Regions from separate parts of the Aeribacillus sp. FSL K6-1305 genome, predicted to be linked through region 1. Evidence: a T-box and tRNA genes for the amino acid it is inferred to sense, from the RefSeq annotation. Region 1 holds a T-box; the other holds one or more tRNA genes.
The links. The T-box of region 1 lies ahead of alaS (alanine--tRNA ligase). A T-box ahead of a tRNA ligase gene usually reads a tRNA of that ligase, here a tRNA-Ala.
Positions count from the first base shown of each region.

Region 2: it encodes a tRNA-Ala, which carries the amino acid that the T-box ahead of alaS (alanine--tRNA ligase) is inferred to sense. The anticodon was not compared.

Region 1 covers NZ_JBBOQV010000001.1:1,511,651-1,521,739, reverse strand. The annotation lists gene NST97_RS07350 (hypothetical protein) at 1-113, shown strand, start outside; gene NST97_RS07345 (AI-2E family transporter) at 186-1,247, shown strand; T-box leader at 1,297-1,503, shown strand; gene alaS (alanine--tRNA ligase) at 1,576-4,212, shown strand; gene NST97_RS07335 (IreB family regulatory phosphoprotein) at 4,284-4,550, shown strand; gene ruvX (Holliday junction resolvase RuvX) at 4,552-4,968, shown strand; gene NST97_RS07325 (DUF1292 domain-containing protein) at 4,984-5,262, shown strand; gene mltG (endolytic transglycosylase MltG) at 5,405-6,535, shown strand; gene NST97_RS07315 (O-methyltransferase) at 6,656-7,306, shown strand; gene NST97_RS07310 (peptidase U32 family protein) at 7,303-8,232, shown strand; gene NST97_RS07305 (peptidase U32 family protein) at 8,257-9,528, shown strand; gene greA (transcription elongation factor GreA) at 9,724-10,089, shown strand, end outside.
Region 2 covers NZ_JBBOQV010000002.1:750,545-760,633, reverse strand. The annotation lists gene NST97_RS13475 (prepilin peptidase) at 1-291, shown strand, start outside; gene NST97_RS13470 (hypothetical protein) at 824-1,177, opposite strand; gene NST97_RS13465 (hypothetical protein) at 1,245-1,772, opposite strand; gene NST97_RS13460 (hypothetical protein) at 2,041-2,280, opposite strand; gene NST97_RS13455 (ABC transporter ATP-binding protein) at 2,277-2,960, opposite strand; gene NST97_RS13450 (hypothetical protein) at 2,973-4,328, opposite strand; partial or broken gene NST97_RS13445 (protein rep) at 4,818-5,168, opposite strand; gene NST97_RS13440 (hypothetical protein) at 5,449-5,655, shown strand; gene NST97_RS13435 (hypothetical protein) at 5,672-5,893, shown strand; gene NST97_RS13430 (protein rep) at 6,153-6,920, opposite strand; tRNA gene NST97_RS13425 (tRNA-Ala) at 6,998-7,070, opposite strand; tRNA gene NST97_RS13420 (tRNA-Pro) at 7,082-7,158, opposite strand; tRNA gene NST97_RS13415 (tRNA-Arg) at 7,162-7,238, opposite strand; tRNA gene NST97_RS13410 (tRNA-Leu) at 7,244-7,332, opposite strand; tRNA gene NST97_RS13405 (tRNA-Gly) at 7,340-7,411, opposite strand; tRNA gene NST97_RS13400 (tRNA-Leu) at 7,418-7,500, opposite strand; tRNA gene NST97_RS13395 (tRNA-Lys) at 7,508-7,583, opposite strand; tRNA gene NST97_RS13390 (tRNA-Thr) at 8,334-8,406, opposite strand; tRNA gene NST97_RS13385 (tRNA-Val) at 8,561-8,636, opposite strand; rRNA gene rrf (5S ribosomal RNA) at 8,659-8,774, opposite strand; rRNA gene NST97_RS13375 (23S ribosomal RNA) at 8,870-10,089, opposite strand, start outside.

The DNA of each region.
Region 1 (10,089 bases):
GTTTTATTGAGCTTACCGTTACAAAAGGCATTATTCACACACATCAAGTAGAAGAAGACGGAACACTAAGTTCTTTAGATGACTTGTTTCCTGAAGAAGATCGTGCGATTTGAGGCGCCTAAAATGGGCGCCTTCATGCATATTTTCGTGAGCATTCCTCAAAATAAAAAGAGGAGGGATGCGGGATGAATGAGCGAGAGCGGAAATGGCTTTTCCGAATCATTTTTTTTCTCATTTTATCATTGTTTGTATATATGGTTCTTCAGCTAAAAGTCATTTGGTTTCCTATTTTCAAAATGTTAAAAGCTGTTTTAATTCCTTTTATGCTTTCCGTCTTCATTACCTACTTGCTTCATCCCGTAGTGGAAAAGCTTTACCGTTCAGGTGTTCCAAGAACATGTTCGATTCTCATCATCTATTTTATTTTTTTCGGAGGAGTCGGTTTTAGCTCTTATAAAGGTGTCCCAATTTTTGTTGAACAAATGAAAGACCTTTCCGAAAATATCCCTATGTTTACAAAATATTACCAAAGCTGGACGGATAAAATTCATGACGGAACAACCAATTTACCTGGAGAAATTCATCATCGAATTGAATCTTTTATTGCTGGAATGGAAACATCCGTCGCTGCCTTTCTTGAACGGATGCTTTCAAGCATGAAGTCAATTATTGATTATGCTGTTATTATTGGTGTCATTCCCTTTCTCGTTTTTTATATGTTGAAAGATTATGAGAAAATGAAAAAGGCCATTTGGTACTTCACCCCGAAGAAATGGAGACGTGAAGGGAGACGTTTTTTAGAAAACGTCGATGAGTCGCTCGGAAGTTATTTGCGGGGGCAACTATTTGTTTGTTTTCTGATCGGGCTGGCGGCTTCGATTTTGTTTTGGCTGTTTAAAATTAAATATCCGTTAATTTTAGGGACGATTATCGGAATGACCAATATTATTCCTTATTTCGGTCCATTTATCGGGGCGGTTCCTGCTTTGATGGTCGCTGCAACGCTCTCCATTAACAAAATAATTGTAGTGCTTTTCATCATTTTTGGGCTGCAATTTATTGAAAGTAATATTCTTGGCCCTTTCATCGTTGGGAAAAGCCTGCATATGCATCCGATGGTGATTATTATGGCGCTCTTGGCGGGCGGAGAAATCGGCGGAGTGATCGGTTTAATTTTAGCTGTGCCTTTTATCACTGTTCTGAAAGAGATATTGCTGCATATCATCCGTCTGAGGAAAGCGCATTGACAAGCGATTTTTCCTTGTCTATAATTCGTGATAGACATGGAATAAGTGCATGAAAGCGATGACGAATCGAGTATGTTGCAGTCCATCTTAAAAGAGAGGGGCTTCCGAGGCTGAAAGAAGCTCTAGATGAAGGGCAACAGAACGCTAATTCTGAGTGCAGGCAAAACCTGACGAAAATGCCACGTTACGGCAAATGAAGGTGATGAGCAATTGGCTCATAATCAGGGTGGTACCGCGAGTAACTCTCGTCCCTGTGTAAATCAGAGCATTTACATAGGCGAGAGTTTTTATTTTGCGAGAAAAATGAAGACATTTTAGGAGGAATGCCATGAAAAAGCTCACTTCAGCACAAGTTCGTCAAATGTTTTTAGATTTTTTTAAGGAAAAAGGACATTCGGTTGAACCGAGCGCTTCTTTAATTCCGGTTGATGATCCGTCACTATTGTGGATCAACAGCGGTGTCGCAACATTGAAAAAATATTTTGACGGAAGGGTTGTTCCTGAAAATCCGAGAATTACTAACGCACAAAAATCAATCCGAACAAACGATATTGAAAATGTCGGAAAAACAGCGCGCCATCATACATTTTTCGAAATGCTCGGAAATTTCTCAATCGGCGACTATTTTAAAGAAGAGGCGATTGAATGGGCATGGGAATTTTTAACAAGCGAAAAATGGATTGGCTTCGACCCAAATAGATTATCAGTTACTATTCATCCGGAAGATGAAGAGGCGTATGACATTTGGAAAAATAAAATCGGGTTGCCGGAAGAACGAATTATCCGTTTGGAAGGGAATTTCTGGGATATTGGTGAAGGGCCAAGCGGACCAAATACTGAAATATTTTATGATCGTGGAGAAGAATTTGGAAACGATCCAAATGATCCGGAACTTTATCCCGGTGGTGAAAACGAACGCTATTTGGAAGTTTGGAATCTTGTTTTTTCTCAATTTAATCATAATCCTGATGGAACTTACACTCCGCTTCCAAAAAAGAATATTGATACAGGCATGGGCTTAGAGCGAATGGTTTCTGTCATTCAAAATGCGCCGACCAACTTTGACACAGATCTCTTTTTACCGATCATTCAAGCTACCGAAAAGATTTCGGGGGAAGCTTATCGAACCGACAAAGAGAAAGATGTCGCTTTTAAAGTGATTGCCGACCATATCCGCACGGTTACATTTGCTGTTGCAGACGGTGCGCTACCTTCTAATGAAGGCAGAGGGTATGTACTTCGCCGTCTTATCCGCAGAGCGGTTCGGTATGCAAAAACGATCAACATAGACCGCCCGTTTATGTATGAATTAGTTCCGGTTGTAGCGGAAATTATGAACGATTACTATCCGGAAGTAAAAGAAAAAGCATCTTTTGTTCAAAAGGTAATTAAAAATGAGGAAGAGCGTTTCCATGAGACTCTCCATGAAGGGCTTGCCATTTTAGCGGATGTAATCAAAAAGCAGAAAGGACAGGGTAGCCGAATAATTCCAGGCGAAGATGTGTTTCGGCTTTACGACACATACGGTTTTCCAGTGGAATTGACGGAGGAATACGCACAAGATGAAGGCATGGAGCTGGATTATGAAGGCTTTGAACGAGAAATGGAGCATCAAAAAGAACGTGCAAGAAAAGCCAGACAGGATGTCGACTCGATGCAAGTGCAAAGCGGAATTCTTGTGGAATTAAAAGAGGAAAGCAAATTTGTCGGCTACAATACCCTGGAAGCAAATGCACGGGTGCTTGTGATCATAAAAGATGGGGAATTAGTCGATCAAGCCGAGAGCGGGGAAGAGGTCCAAATTATATTGGACGAGACGCCTTTTTATGCTGAAAGCGGAGGTCAAATTGCTGACAAAGGAATCATCAAAAATGATGATGTGGTCTTAAACGTAAAAGATGTGCAAAAAGCGCCGAACGGCCAACACTTGCACCGGGCTGTCATCGAAAAAGGCGTTTTGACAAAAGGAGCAGCAGTTTACGCTTCCGTTTGTGCAGAGTCTAGAAAATCCATCGTGAAAAATCATACAGCGACACATTTGCTGCACCAAGCGCTGAAGGACGTGCTGGGCGTACATGTCAACCAAGCTGGATCGCTTGTTGCTTCCGACCGTCTCCGTTTTGACTTTTCACATTTTGGACAAGTTTCAACAGAAGAGCTGGAAGAAATTGAGCGAATTGTAAATGAGAAAATTTGGGAAAGCATTCCAGTCTCTATCGAGCACATGCCTCTTGACGAAGCGAAAGCGATGGGCGCGATGGCTTTATTTGGAGAAAAATACGGAAAAATTGTTCGCGTTGTTCAAGTAGGCGATTATTCGCTTGAGCTTTGCGGCGGATGCCATGTAACAAATACAGCGGAAATCGGACTGTTTAAGATTGTTTCCGAAACTGGAATTGGTGCAGGAACCCGCCGAATTGAAGCGGTGACAGGAAAAGAAGCGTACCGGTTTATGAATGAACAATATTTATTGTTAAAGGAAATTGGGGCAAAACTGAAAGCGAATGTAAAAAATCTGCCGGAGAGAATTGACAGTCTGCAGCAAGAAATAAAAGAACTACAGCGGGAAAACGAATCTCTTACGATGAAGCTTAGCAATCTGGAAGCGGGGAACATCGCTGAAAAAGCGGTAACGATCAACGGTGTAACAGTTCTTGCGGAAAAAGTTCAAGTGAAAGATATGAACAGATTGCGCGGCATGGTCGATGAACTGAAGCAAAAGCTCGGCTCGGCTATTGTTGTGCTAGCAACGGTATCAGACGGAAAAGTAAATTTAGCAGCCGGCATCACAAAAGACTTAGTTGACAAAGGGTTCCATGCTGGAAAATTAATTAAGGAAATTGCAAGCCGCTGTGGAGGCGGCGGCGGCGGAAGACCTGACATGGCTCAAGCGGGAGGAAAAAATCCTGAACGGTTAGCTGAAGCTCTTCGTTTTGTCGAAGACTGGGTGAAATCCGTTTCATAAATTCCAGTCATAGTGTAAAATGGATGTAGACAAGCAGATTCGCTTTTTAGTCTAGGAAAGAGGTGCAAAAATTGAGTTCCTTCGATAAAACGATGAAGTTTAATTTTTCAGAAGAACCTGTTGAGACAAATGTCAAGGAAGTTCTAAGTGCCGTATACAATGCACTGGAAGAAAAGGGTTATAATCCGATCAATCAAATCGTCGGCTATTTGTTGTCCGGAGATCCTGCTTACATTCCTAGACATAACGGCGCACGCAATCTGATTAGAAAAATTGAACGAGATGAATTAATTGAAGAGCTTGTAAAATTTTATTTGAAAAACAACCGTGAGGAATAAAATGCGAATCATTGGGTTAGACTTAGGTTCAAAAACATTAGGAGTTGCGGTAAGCGATGAGCTGGGATGGACTGCTCAAGGTGTGGAAACGATCAGCATAAATGAAGATGAAGGCGAGTTCGGGATTCAAAGACTCGCTGAACTGATAAAGAAATACGAGATAGAAAAAATAGTAGTCGGGTATCCGAAAAATATGAACGGCACCGTTGGACCAAGGGGAGAAGCAAGCGAGCGCTTTGCCGCGCTTTTGAAGGAGCAGTTTCAGCTTCCGGTCATTTTATGGGATGAGCGCCTTTCGACGATGGAAGCCGAAAGATTTCTCATTGAGGCGGATGTAAGCCGGCGAAAAAGACGGCAAGTCATTGATAAAATGGCTGCGGTGATTATTTTGCAAAGTTATTTGGACAGTCAACAATAAATTGAGGTGAAATAAGTGGAAGGTGAAAAACATATTACCGTTATTGATGAAAACGGTAATGAACAACTATACGAAATTTTGTTTACGTTTAATTCGGACGAATTTGACAAATCTTACGTTCTTTATTATCCGATCGGCATCGATGATGAGGAAGACGAAGATGGAATAGAAATTCATGCAGCAAGCTACATTCCCAATGAAGACGGTGAGGGCGGAAAGCTGGAGCCTGTGGAAACCGATGAAGAATGGGAAATGATCGAGGCCGTTTTAAATACATTTTTAGAAGAGGAATAAGCACCGTTTTGCGGTGCTTTTTTTGTTGAGGTGATTTACATCCAAATGAAAAAAACAATTTCTTCCTATAAAAAAATGGAGATTTTTGACGAATAAATGCGTGTATGTAGTATAATAATCGGGACGGAAGGAGGATGAATTGATGGCGGATTCGGATTCGAATAAGGAATTTTTGGATAAGAAACTCCAAGAAAAACTGCATATAGCGAAAATTGTTCGAAAAACTGTGTTAACTGTCCTGATTGCCTTTGTTGTTATATTTGCTGGAGTGATTGGCGGCGGGTATTTATATGTGCGATCTGCATTAAAGCCTGTTGATCCGGATAATAAGGAACCTGTAAAGGTACAAATTCCGATTGGATCTTCCGTATCGCAAATTGCTTCTATTTTAGAAAAAAATGACATCATTAAAAGTGCGATCGTGTTTAAATATTACGTGAAATTTAAAAATGAATCAGGGTTTCAAGCAGGAAATTATCAATTTAATCAATCGATGACGATTCAAGAAATCGTTGAACGCTTAAAAAAAGGCGAATTAATGGGAGAAGCAGCTATTAAATTGACGATCCCGGAAGGATTGCAACTATCAGAAATTGCTGACATCATCGCCAAACATACTCCCTATTCAAAAAAAGAAATTATGAACCAATTAACAAACCAACAGTTTATCAAACAAATGCAAAAAAAGTATCCTAATACAATAACAGATGACATTTTCAACGGACGTATAAAATATGCATTGGAAGGATATTTGTATCCGGCTACTTATTCGTTTTATGAGGAATCTCCTCCGTTGTCGGAAATCATTGAAACAATGATTAAAAAGACAGATGAAATGCTTGTTCCTTATAGAAACAAAATGAAAGAGCTGAGTCTTTCCACTCATCAATTTTTAACATTAGCGTCTTTAGTGGAGGAGGAAGCGACGGAAAAAGCCGACAGGGAAAAAATAGCCAGCGTTTTTTACAATCGTTTAGAAAAGAACATGCCTCTCCAGACAGATCCAACCGTTTTATATTCATTAGGAAAGCATAAGGAGCGCGTATACTATAAAGATTTAGAAGTCAATTCTCCCTATAACACATATAAAAATAAAGGACTTCCGCCGGGGCCGATTGCCAATGCTGGCAAGCAGTCACTAGATGCTGTAGCAAATCCTGCCGATACAAACTATTTTTATTTTCTCGCAACGAAAGAAGGGGAAGTTATATTTACGAAGACGTTGGATGAGCATAACAAAGAAAAAGCTAAGCATATTACGGAAAAGGATTAAAGGTTTGCGATTCGCATTCCTTTTTCTTTTATGTTAAAATATATCGAGCTAAAAAAACAAACTTGAAGAGTTCGAACAGAACTCTTCTTTGATTAAGGGAGTTTTTTAGGAGTGTCCATTTTGCCAAACAAAAAAATCGAGGAATATTTAGCAAATTTTTCTACTAACAAAGATGAAAAATTAGTTCAATTAGAAGCATATGCAAAAGAGCAGAAGGTGCCGATTATGGAAGAGCGGGCGCTGTCTGTCATGCTTCATATTTTAAAGCTCCATCAGCCGAACAAAATATTGGAAATTGGGGCGGCGATCGGCTATTCGGCGATTCGGATGGCAAAAGCGTTGCCGAACACAAAAATTGTAACGACTGAAATAGATCCTAATCGATTTGAACTAGCGGAACAAAATATTCGAGCTTGCGGTCTTGAAAATCAAATTACCATTTATCACGGTGATGCTCTAGAAATCGTACAGGAAGTCAAGCTTGACGGTCCGTTTGATGCGCTCTTTATCGATGCGAGCAAAGGGCAATATAAACGTTTTTTTCAAGCATATGAACCTTTGCTGTCAAAAAGAGCGGTCGTTTTTTCGGATAATGTTCTTTTTAAAGGACTAGTCGCTGAAGAAATGATAGAATCAAAAAGGTTAAAATCTTTAGCGAAGAAAATTAAAGAATATAATGAATGGCTAATGAATCAGTCCGAATGGGATACCGTTATTATTCCGATAGGCGACGGATTAGCCTTCAGTATAAAAAGGGGTGAAGGGGAATGAAAAAACCCGAACTGCTCGTCACACCTGTAAATGTCAAAAATATTGAGAGCCTTTGCAAAGCTGGCGCAGATGCTTTTATCATCGGCGAACAGCGTTATGGCTTAAGGCTTGCAGGGGAATTTCATCGAAAAGATGTATTAGATGCGATTGACCTTGCCCATCAATATGGAAAAAAAGTATACGTTGCAATGAATGCAATTTTTCATAATGATAAAGTAGACGAGCTTGCAGATTATGTAAAATTTGTTCATAATGCGAAGGCAGATGCGATTGTATTCGGTGATCCAGCTGTGTTAATGACTGTTAGGGAAGTTGCTCCGGAGATGAAGCTCCATTGGAATACGGAAACAACCGCGACCAACTGGTATGCATGCAACTATTGGGGAAGGAAAGGCGCCAAGCGTGCAGTACTAGCTCGGGAGTTAAGCATGGAAGCTGTCATTGAAACGAAAGAGCATGCAGAAGTGGAAATAGAAGTCCAAGTCCACGGAATGACGTGCATGTTTCAGTCCAAAAGATCTCTTATCGGCAATTATTTTGAATATCGTGGGAAAGCGATGGAAATTCACAATTATAAATACGGCAAAAATATGTTTTTGCATGATAAAGAGAGAAATAACAAATATCCAATTTTTGAGGATGAAAATGGAACCCATATTATGAGTCCGAATGATATTTGCATCATTGACGAGCTGGAGGAACTGGTTGATGCAGGAATTGATTCTTTTAAAATAGATGGCGTGCTGAAAACTCCGGAATATATTGTAGAAGTGACGAAAAAGTATCGAAAGGCGATCGATTTATGCGCTGAGGATCGAGAGCAATATGAAAATGTTAAAGACAAGCTGTACGCTGAAATTGAGGAAATACAGCCGCCAAACCGCCCGTTGGATACAGGATTTTTCTTTAAAGAGACCGTTTATTAAAAAAACGTTAAAGGAGGAGTTCGCATGCCGGTTGTGAAAGATAAAATTTCAACAATTATCAACGGTAAAAGGGTCATAACGAAAAAACCTGAACTTCTTGCACCTGCCGGAAATTTGGAGAAATTAAAAATCGCCGTCATGTACGGTGCTGACGCCGTCTTCATTGGCGGACAAGAGTACGGCTTGCGTTCCAATGCCGATAATTTCTCCATTGAGGAAATTAAAGAAGGAGTTCAATTTGCTAATCAGTACGGGGCAAAAATATATGTGACGACAAACATTTATGCACATAATGAAAACATTCCTGGACTCGATCAATATTTAAAAGCGCTAGAAGACGCGGGAGTGGCAGGGGTCATTGTCGCAGATCCCCTCATTATTGAAACGTGCAGAAAGGTAGCTCCAAAATTGGAAGTCCACTTAAGCACTCAGCAATCCCTTTCGAATTGGAAAGCTGTCCAATTTTGGAAGGAGGAAGGTTTGGAGCGGGTCGTTCTAGCACGGGAAACGAGCGCTGAAGAAATTAGAGAAATAAAAGAAAAAGTAGATATTGAAATCGAAACGTTTATTCACGGTGCGATGTGCATTGCCTATTCAGGCCGCTGCACATTAAGCAATCATATGACAGCGCGAGATTCAAACAGAGGAGGATGCTGTCAGTCCTGCCGGTGGGATTATGATTTATATGAATATTATAAAGGCAAAGAAGTGCCTATGTTTGATGAGCAAGACTCTCCATTTGCAATGAGCGCTAAAGACTTAAAATTGGTTGAGTCGATTCCGAAAATGATTGAAATGGGGATCGACAGCTTGAAAATTGAAGGCCGCATGAAATCCATTCACTATGTTGCAACTGTTGTCAGTGTATATCGCAAAGTCATTGATGCATACTGCGCCGATCCCGATCATTTTGTCATGAAACAGGAATGGCTGGAAGAATTGGATAAATGCGCGAACAGAGAAACGGCTCCTGCCTTTTTTGAAGGAGTGCCTGGTTATCAAGAGCAATTATTTGGCACTCACAGCAAAAAAACAGCATACGACTTTGTCGGGCTTGTGCTTGACTGGAATCCAGAAACGAAAATGGTGACATTGCAGCAAAGAAACCATTTCAGACCTGGTGACGAAGTAGAATTTTTCGGTCCGCAAATTGACAATTTTCGCATTGTCATCGATAAAATTTGGGATGAAGATGGAAATGAATTGGATGCAGCAAGACATCCTTTGCAAATAATCCGCTTCAAGTGCGAGCATCCGCTATATCCGTATAATATGATGAGAAAAGAGACAAGATAGGGGAAGAATCTGGATTTTTTTATAAAAAAGCAAAACGTTTCTTGAACTGCCGATTATTTTGTAATAACATATCATAGATAAATATTTCCTTCTATAACTATGTTATAAAAGATTCTTTTCTGTCGAAAGAACGGCAGAAAAGTTCTTTCATTTTTTAGGAACCATTAGGGGGATATAAAGAAAAGGAGGACTATTATGGCGGAAGAAAAGGTATTTCCTATGACGAAAGCTGGGAAAGAAAAACTTGAACAAGAACTTGAGTATTTAAAAACGGTAAAGCGAAAAGAAGTTGTAGAACGAATAAAAGTGGCAAGATCATTTGGCGACCTATCAGAAAACTCTGAATATGATTCAGCAAAAGAAGAGCAAGCTTTTGTAGAAGGACGCATTACAACGCTCGAAAATATGATTCGCAATGCGAAAATTATTGAAGAAGACACAGAAAATAAAACAACTGTTTCACTTGGAAAATCTGTTACGTTTATTGAATTGCCTGATGGAGAAGAAGAAACTTATACAATTGTCGGAAGTGCAGAAGCAGATCCTTTCGAAGGGAAAATT
Region 2 (10,089 bases), on a different contig from region 1:
GTCGGTTTTGTCCTTCTTTATATCATTGCCATTGTAAGCAATGGCGGAATGGGAGGCGGAGATATTAAACTATTTGCTGTTTTAGGATATGCTTTAGGTCTTAAAGGAGTTTTATTAGCTTTTTTCCTGTCTACCTTAATTGGTGCATTATTCGGTCTATTTGGCATCATCACGAAACAATTAAGCCGTAAATCAGCGATACCATTCGGACCTTTCATAAGTATTGGAGCCGTGCTTTCATATTTTTATGAAACGGAAATTTTCCATTGGTATATTCAGTTAATCATATAATGGACAAAAGAAAACAGGTCTGACTTTTCTTTTCTTTTGATATGAAACCAAAGTATTTTTAACAGCTAGCCTAGCGAGCTAAACGGCCTTTTCAAAATCTTTACAATGGTGATAATGCCATCCATAACAACGATAAATGTTAATTAATCGGTTACACGCTCTCTTTTCTTGTTGAATATATAAACACTCAAAGCTTGCAGAAGGAATATATACGCTAAATATATGGCAATGGAAAATAATATGTTATATCCCTTATCAATTTCCGAAGACGGCAAATGGAAATAAGAAGAAATATCTAAATGATTGAATATAACGTAATCAAAAACAGCCAATTTACGCAGAAATGCAAAAAACGCAATTTTTGCAATCTCCACAACAAAAAGCATGGAAAAAATAAAAATATACTTTTTGAATAGAACAGCCAAAAACATAGATCATGTTACATAAAAAATTGCGGTATAGGACTTCGCAATAAGTAATAACAATGCATGATAAAAAATATCATGATGAAATCCATAAAGTATGATAACGATTATGCTAGTCGATAATACAATGATTCCGTTGCAAATAAATACGAACAAATAAGAAGCGTATATTTATGTAAAATCATTTTACGGGTGCTTTTATTTTTTTCAAAAACTCCATCTTTCATGATTGAAGCAGCAGAGCAAAAAATATAATATAGCAAGGCAATGAGGGCAATGATATCGACAGAGAAGCTTTGGAAAATCAATGACTCCGATTCTTCCGATAAAGCATCCTGTACAGACTTCATATTCTCATTGCTAAGTATGAAATATTGCAGTCCGCATCCTATCATGATTGCAGCAAGTATAACATAAATTGGTTTGTGACGAGAAAAATACATTTTTATTTCATTAACCATTTTCATATCCTCTCATATATTTTGCAAAGTTCCTCTGGAAAACAGTCAATGATCATGCGATCGTTTTTTATAGTGAATTGAAATTAATGAATAAAACTAGAGCATTTATTACGATTAAAAACATACACAATAATAGCGCCTTTTTGGAATCGGTGATATTTTTTTTAACAATGATGAATATATATATTACGTTTACAATAATCGTTATGAAAATTTTTGCGTATATATTCGTTGAAATATTGTAAACATACTCTTGATGAATAAAGTTTGTGATAATGATCGTAATGGAAAATGGCAAATATCCAATCATTAAATAAAAAAAGCTTGAAAATATGGATGGATATTTCTGCGGTTTAAATAATAGTATGATAAATCGATAGATAAAAGCTTGAAAGAAAAGAAAAACAATCGAAAAGATCATTATGACAAAATTTAGGAATACAAACATGATTTCTTTCGTTTTAAAAATGTTCATTTCATAGATTACACTGCCTTGATTCATGATCATGTATTGACTGATAAATTGTATGGATAATAAATACCAAAGCGTAAACAGTATTAATAATATTTTTTCATTTGCTTTTAATTTAACCATTTATGTCCCCCCAGAAATTCAAAAGCATAATATTCCACTATGGCTGCAACAAAGTAAACAGCTATCATTGTCAGCAATAACATACAAACAGCCTTTATATTTTCTTTGTTTATTTCTTTTTTTAACACAGTTTTATAAAAATCTTTCATTCTTTTCGAAGCGATGATACATATGATCCATCCTACTATTTCTATCGGCGTATGGAAAATTAAAGTCATGAAAGTTTTATATACGCCAAAGAGCTCTATGCCAAAATATATGTTTAACCCTAAAAAAAAAATGAATTATATAAAATAATCGGATAAGATATGAAACTTGTTAGCAGAACTAACATAATGCCGATTGAGGCGTTATTGAAAAAAATATCAATAAAATTTAGATCGAGAGCTTCCCTTTTTAAATCGACTTCTAATAATGCGCCAAAGAAGAATCCTGCCAATAAAAAACCAAATATAAGCAGAGGAATTTTCATGAACTCTTCCCTTTTTATGACGAACTGACGATTCATTTATACTGCTCCTGTTCTAAACCTAAATACTGAAATATATTTTTTTTATAACTTTGAGTATTTACGTTTGTAATCTGCTTAATCGTTTTGCTATCTTCCATCACAATGCACTGCTTAGTGTACCTTTCGATATCATGAAAATTATGGGTAGTGATGATAATTGTGAAGTTAAACTTATTTTTTCTGAGCAGCTCTTTAAAATTCATTTCAGATTTATAATCTAAACCGTTAAATGGCTCATCAAATATTAAAATATCTGCATTGGACATAAATCCCATTAATATAATCAATTTTTGCTTTTGCCCTAAAGAAAGACCCTTTAACTTGTTCGGTAAAAATTCTTTAATATTCAATACTTCAAATTCGTTTAATAGTTCTTCAAGCTCTTCTTTATTTTTATTATGAATTCGTGAATGTAACTCGAGAAACTCTTGTGCTGTCAATTCATCAAAAACTAAATATTCAATATCCAAGTAAACGATTTTCTTATTACGATTTAAGCTCTTAACAGAAGCATTTTCCGTTTTGATTATATTCGACAATATTTGCACGGTTGTAGTTTTGCCCACGCCATTTGGCCCGACAATGGCTGTCACTTCATTTTCAGGTATTGAAAAAGATATATGATCTAAAATTTTTTTCTCCCCTATGCTATACGTTAAATTTTTAATTTCTAACATTTATTTTTTACCTCACTTATGTAATTCGTCAAAAAAGCTCTTCCTCCAATAATGCGCCAATATTGACACACAAAATAGTATGACGGAAACGAGCAGCAACATCGTTGTAGCTAAGCTGGAGCTCTTTATGCTGCTACTGTTTACAAGAATGCTAATAATGGCACTGGGAACAAACGCTATTAATAATACGTTGGATAAACCTTTTTTTGTGTGTATAAACAAATTAGGCAATTCACTTTTCTTCAATATTTTTCTCGTGATTAAAATGATTAGTTCATCTGCCTTAATGTCTAATATGTATACAAGCATCAGCAGGAAAGCATAAATATATTGCTGATTTAAAATGAGATAACAGAGGTGAAATAGTAAAACGGGCAATAATAAGAAGAAATTATTTAAGTTAATATTCATCATAAACTCAGATTGAATTTTTTTGTCTAAAGACTTTAAATAAAACAAATAATAACCATAAGTTTCCATAGTTAAAAAATCAATAAATTTGATTTTTACAAAAAGAGATGAAATTAAATAGGATATGATTATCAGTGATTCTTCGATATTGCTGATGAAAACAAACAAGCTGGATGTGATCTGTATCAAAGTCAAAAATATGAAGGGTATAAAAAATAGTTTGAAATAATGGATTAATTGTTTTTCCTGGAAAATTCGTGTAGTAGCTTTAATATATCTTAATAAAAAATAGTTAGATATTAACAGAATTAATAGAAAAGCCACCCATAAAAATAATAAAACCTCGATTTTATTGGTTGCACTCGCGAAGCTAAAACCTGCTTTTTGCGATACTTCTTGAATGATTTGATAACTTAACAATATTACAAACATGAGACGAGCCATTTTTAAAATATTTAATATGTATTGAAATTCTGATATTTTAGCAAACAAAGAAAGATAAATGATGATACAGCTTAAAATCAATAAGATCAAAAAAAGTTGTTTATCTAAAAATGCATAATATATAAACTGTATCAGTATCCATGTATAAACGTTTTTAAAATTAGCAGTGATTACATAAAAAATAGACGGTATTAATCCATAAACTTTTTTAAATCCTTTTGGAACTTCAAATCTTAACAAAGTTATAATGATAAATAATTCCATTAAATATTTTGCGATTAAAATTTCCCATTTATAGTCATTTAAAATACGATGAATATGTACATTTTGAGAAGGGTCTAGTAAAAGAATAATCCCTAATAATAAAATATTTGACGCTGCATAAAAGTATATATAATATTTCGCCAGATACTTAAGTTCAGGTAAAATTTTTTCAAATTTTTCATACAAATTGCTTTGATATGCTCTTAAAGCATTGATTGCAATAAGAAAAAAAATTCTTACATATGACATAGTCTGCACCTCATCAATAAAACCATAAAACGAAATTTAGAAACAATGTTCATTACGCGATGTTTATCTATTTTCTTAAATTTTTCCTAAAAAATAATGAAGCTGCTGAGCCATTGTATAGCTGAACTCATATTTAAACTCTCACTTTCTCTTCATCTGATCAATTAAATAATATTACCAAATATACCATTAATCAACCATATTTAGCGATTTATTAGAAATTCTCCCATTTTTTATGTTTCGATCGATATCGATAGTTTTGTTTGCCCCCATCGCTATACACTTTTCGGATCATACTAACGGCTTCAAAGCACTATGTTAAGCAACACAAAAAAATGTGCTCCTTATGCTCCCTTCGGTCCGCTACCGCACATTTTAATTGACAACCGCCATGCGTCACCTTCTTCCCTCTAGTGACCCGCCGAGCAATAAAAAAAGATACGAAAATCATCTCCCGTATCTTCTGTATCTCTAATTTTCTACACCCTATTAATCTCTCTTTATCACATAATTTTTTAAACCGATATGCCACTTGCCAATCACATCAAAAGCACCGTTTGCTACTTCGTCATTTTCGGAGATATAGACTAAATCTCCATCTTCTGCATCTCCCAAATTCAATTCCTTGTGGATCTGTTTCAGCAAACCACCATAACCGATTAATCGCTTATATGCCAAGGCGTTGTCTAACACCAAAACGGTTTCCACATTTTCATCCGTGACCTTATTCCCTTTAATGACATCCGTATCTTTGACTGGATACTTAGAAACTTCCAAAATAGCATTTTGTTCTCTGATAGCTTTTTTAAAATCTTTCTCGTATTCTTCTAAGTCTTTTTTATATCTTTTCCAAACCACCTCAAGCATCAAACAAACAGCAATGAAAGCAGCTAAAATAATCGTCGCTGTAGCAAAGGAAGTATGCTCTCTAATGTTGTACATTATCAATCCCAAAAACCACACGTTATAAAAAGTAAAACGTTTTTTCCTATCTTTAATTCAAACCCTTCTAAATTTTCGACTAATTCTAATTAAATCATATCCAAAGTATCCCAAAAAGACTTATATTTGTTTATAGTAGTAGTATATTGGCCCATATAATTCCAGGAAAGGATGTTTTTTGATTGAAAAAGAGTGTGAAAGTAAAGGAGATAATGCTATGATTGTGAAAAAGAAGAAATTTGGTTTTTTAGTGAAGATTATATTGGTTGCCCCACCTCTGTTAGGATCAACAAGTTTTTTGGGATTTAATAAATCAAGTAATGTTGCTCATGCAGCAGAAAAGAGAGTTGTAGTAGGGTCTTATACTTTATCCAAAGCTCAATAAAGAGTTGGCTAATAATATGAAAGCAATAAAAGGTAATAGTAATCTAAAAATTGTTATTTTAGCTATTGCTACTAAATGGGGTGGAGTTGCTGGATGGGCTTCTGCATTAGCAACACAACTGAGTTCTAATTCTCTTTATAAAAAAGAAGTTATAAATGCTGCAAAAAAAGGAAAGAGATTAAAAATAACAATAACTGATTATAAAAATTACCATACATCCTATTCAGTACAAATATAATACACGATTGTAAAATAATTTAAAATGGGGCGAGATTATGAATAAAAACTCACTGATAGCATTTTTAAAAAGTTATATTAGCCTCGCGGCTATAATGTTATTGATTTATTTAATCTTAGGTCCATCTGAAAATGTATCTTTGATTTTTGTTATGGCATTAGGGCTACCAATAACGGCAATAATGGTCTTCACAGGATGGGACAAAAAGTTAAAAAAACATCTACCTTAGTAAGAAATGCAGGCTCTAGGCCTGCTTTTCTTACTTGATTATGTAATTCTTTATGCCAGGATGCCAATAAGCCATAACCTCAAATGCAGCGTTTGCCACCTCATCATTTTCTTCCTCAATCTTAACCAGATCGCTGTCCTCTGCATCACCGAGATTCATTTCCTTATGTATCTCCTTCAAAATGCCACCATATCCGATTAGTCGCCGAGCCGACAGCGCGTCGTCCAGATAGTAGACCGTATCCAAATTGTCTTCAGTCACCTTGTTGCCGCGGACAAGATCTGTATCCTTCACAGGGTACTTTGAAATTTCCAAAACAGCTTTTTGCTCCTCTATAGCCTCTCGCACTTCACTCTCGATCTGTTCAGCATCAATCTTGGTTTTCCCTTTGCCCCGCTGTATATGTACAATCGGCGTGTAATCAAGTTTCATTGCCTTTTTCCAAAGGCTTGTCCAATCTTTTTGACTAATATATAACTTGCCTGTGAAATAACTTTTCTTTACTGGTAATAACACATGAAAATGTGGATGATATGTATGTTCTTCATGATTTTTCGTGATTTCTAAAGCTCGAAAATACCCAAGGACGGCTGCATCAAATCGCTTGTACTTCGTCAAACGATTAAACCCCTTCATCATATCGGAAATCGTTTGGCGAAGCTCTCCTCCCTCGACATTCCGAACTGTCAGTGTGAGAAATAACCAAGCACAATGATATCGCCGATTGGCTTCCTCAACAATCAATTTATTGTGATATGCAATTTTTAACGACCTGCGCCAGGCATGTCCATTTTTCATGGGCAATAAAAAAACCTTAGGAATCTCCCTAAGGTTCAGTGGATTATTGGAATTGGTTGTATAAATAAATATTTGGATGGAGCCTAGCGGGATCGAACCGCTGACCTCCTGCGTGCAAAGCAGGCGCTCTCCCAGCTGAGCTAAGGCCCCTTTAAATTCCCTGGTCGGGAAGACAGGATTCGAACCTGCGACCCCATGGTCCCAAACCATGTGCTCTACCAAGCTGAGCTACTTCCCGATATGGCGCGCCCGAGAGGAGTCGAACCCCTAACCTTTTGATCCGTAGTCAAACGCTCTATCCAATTGAGCTACGGGCGCCAATATGGTGCCGAGGACCGGACTTGAACCGGTACGGTAGTCACCTACCGCAGGATTTTAAGTCCTGTGCGTCTGCCAATTCCGCCACCCCGGCAGAGAAAAGCGGAAGACGGGATTCGAACCCGCGACCCCCACCTTGGCAAGGTGGTGTTCTACCACTGAACTACTTCCGCATATGATGCGGGTGGAGGGACTTGAACCCCCACGCCATAAAGGCGCTAGATCCTGATTCTAGTGCGTCTGCCAATTCCGCCACACCCGCGTCAAAATGGTGAGCCATGGAGGATTCGAACCTCCGACCCTCTGATTAAAAGTCAGATGCTCTACCGACTGAGCTAATGGCTCATAAAAAATTTTTTCTCCTAATCCATTTTTCATTTGTCAGATGTCCCTTCCTCTGCCAGTCTTTTCGAGGATGTTGGATGCGTCGGGACAACTCGTCGCCTATTCGATGAAGCCTTGCTCGTTGCTCTACCGACTGAGCTAATGGCTCATAAAAAATTTTTTTCTTCTAATCCATTTTTCATTTGTCAGATGTCCCTTCCTCTGCCAGTCTTTTCGAGGATGTTGGATGCGTCGGGACAACTCGTCGCTTATTCGATGAAGCCTTGCTCGTTGCTCTACCGACTGAGCTAATGGCTCATAAAAAATTTTTTTCTTCTAATCCATTTTTCATTTGTCAGATGTCCCTTCCTCTGCCAGTCTTTTCGAGGATGCTGGATGCGTCGGGACAACTCGTCGCCTATTCGATGAAGCCTTGCTCGTTGCTCTACCGACTGAGCTAATGGCTCATAAAAAATTTTTTTCTCCTAATCCATTTTTCATTTGTCAGATGTCCCTTCCTCTGCCAGTCTTTTCGAGGATGTTGGATGCGTCGGGACAACTCGTCGCTTATTCGATGAAGCCTTGCTCGTTGCTCTACCTGCTGAGCAATGGCTCATGATCAAAAATATTTTTTCAGCTGTCTCTTCTGTCTTAACTATTGGGAAGACGATCAATGACATCAGGGCAAAACAACCTGCCACAAATTTGATGAAGCATTGCTTGTCTGACAACTGATTGAAAGACATATTCATAATAAAACAACTAAAATGATGCCGGCGAGAGGAATCGAACCCCCAACCTACTGATTACAAGTCAGTTGCTCTGCCAATTGAGCTACACCGGCATAATAACAACTTCAATACTCAGTTTTTGCCTTTGCTTAAATTGTTATTCCAATGAAAGTAAGCTTGCTTAAGAAGAATCTCAATGTAGTACGCTGAAGTATAATCAAAGAAGACAGAACATGCTCTCCAATTGATCTTCACGAGCATGCAAGATGGTGGAGGATGACGGGATCGAACCGCCGACCCCTTGCTTGTAAGGCAAGTGCTCTCCCAGCTGAGCTAATCCTCCTAAAAACAATTAAATAAAGGCAGCCTGGCAGCGTCCTACTCTCACAAGGGACAAACCCTCACTACCATCGGCGCTGAAGAGCTTAACTTCCGTGTTCGGGATGGGAACGGGTGTGACCTCTTCGCCATTGCCACCAAGCAGCCTTTTCTGTTTTCCTTCCTGTTGTCAAATGACATCGGAATGTCATTCTTTCAAAACTAGATAACGTTTCTTTCACGAATAGATGCTCTTTCTTGGTTAAGTCCTCGATCGATTAGTATCCGTCAGCTTCACGTGTCGCCACGCTTCCACCTCGGACCTATCTACCTCGTCATCTTCAAGGGATCTTACTCGCTTTTCGCGATGGGAAATCTCATCTTGAGGGGGGCTTCACGCTTAGATGCTTTCAGCGCTTATCCCTTCCGCACATAGCTACCCAGCGGTGCCCCTGGCGGGACAACTGGTACACCAGCGGTGCGTCCATCCCGGTCCTCTCGTACTAAGGACAGCTCCTCTCAAATTTCCTGCGCCCGCGACGGATAGGGACCGAACTGTCTCACGACGTTCTGAACCCAGCTCGCGTACCGCTTTAATGGGCGAACAGCCCAACCCTTGGGACCGACTACAGCCCCAGGATGCGATGAGCCGACATCGAGGTGCCAAACCTCCCCGTCGATGTGGACTCTTGGGGGAGATCAGCCTGTTATCCCCGGGGTAGCTTTTATCCGTTGAGCGATGGCCCTTCCATGCGGAACCACCGGATCACTAAGCCCGACTTTCGTCCCTGCTCGACTTGTAGGTCTCGCAGTCAAGCTCCCTTCTGCCTTTGCACTCTCCGAATGATTTCCAACCATTCTGAGGGAACCTTTGGGCGCCTCCGTTACCTTTTAGGAGGCGACCGCCCCAGTCAAACTGCCCACCTGACACTGTCTCCCGCCCCGATCAGGGGCGCGGGTTAGAATGTCAGTACAGCCAGGGTAGTATCCCACCGTCGCCTCAGCGCAAGCTGGCGCTCACGCGTCTCTGGCTCCTACCTATCCTGTACAAGCTGTACCCACATTCAATATCAGGCTGCAGTAAAGCTCCACGGGGTCTTTCCGTCCTGTCGCGGGTAACCTGCATCTTCACAGGTACTATAATTTCACCGAGTCTCTCGTTGAGACAGTGCCCAGATCGTTACGCCTTTCGTGCGGGTCGGAACTTACCCGACAAGGAATTTCGCTACCTTAGGACCGTTATAGTTACGGCCGCCGTTTACTGGGGCTTCGGTTCGCACCTTCAGCTACAGCTTAAGCGCTCCCCTTAACCTTCCAGCACCGGGCAGGCGTCAGCCCCTATACTTCACCTTACGGTTTCGCAGAGACCTGTGTTTTTGCTAAACAGTCGCCTGGGCCTTTTCACTGCGGCTCATCATGGCTTATCACCTTGATGAGCACCCCTTCTCCCGAAGTTACGGGGTCATTTTGCCGAGTTC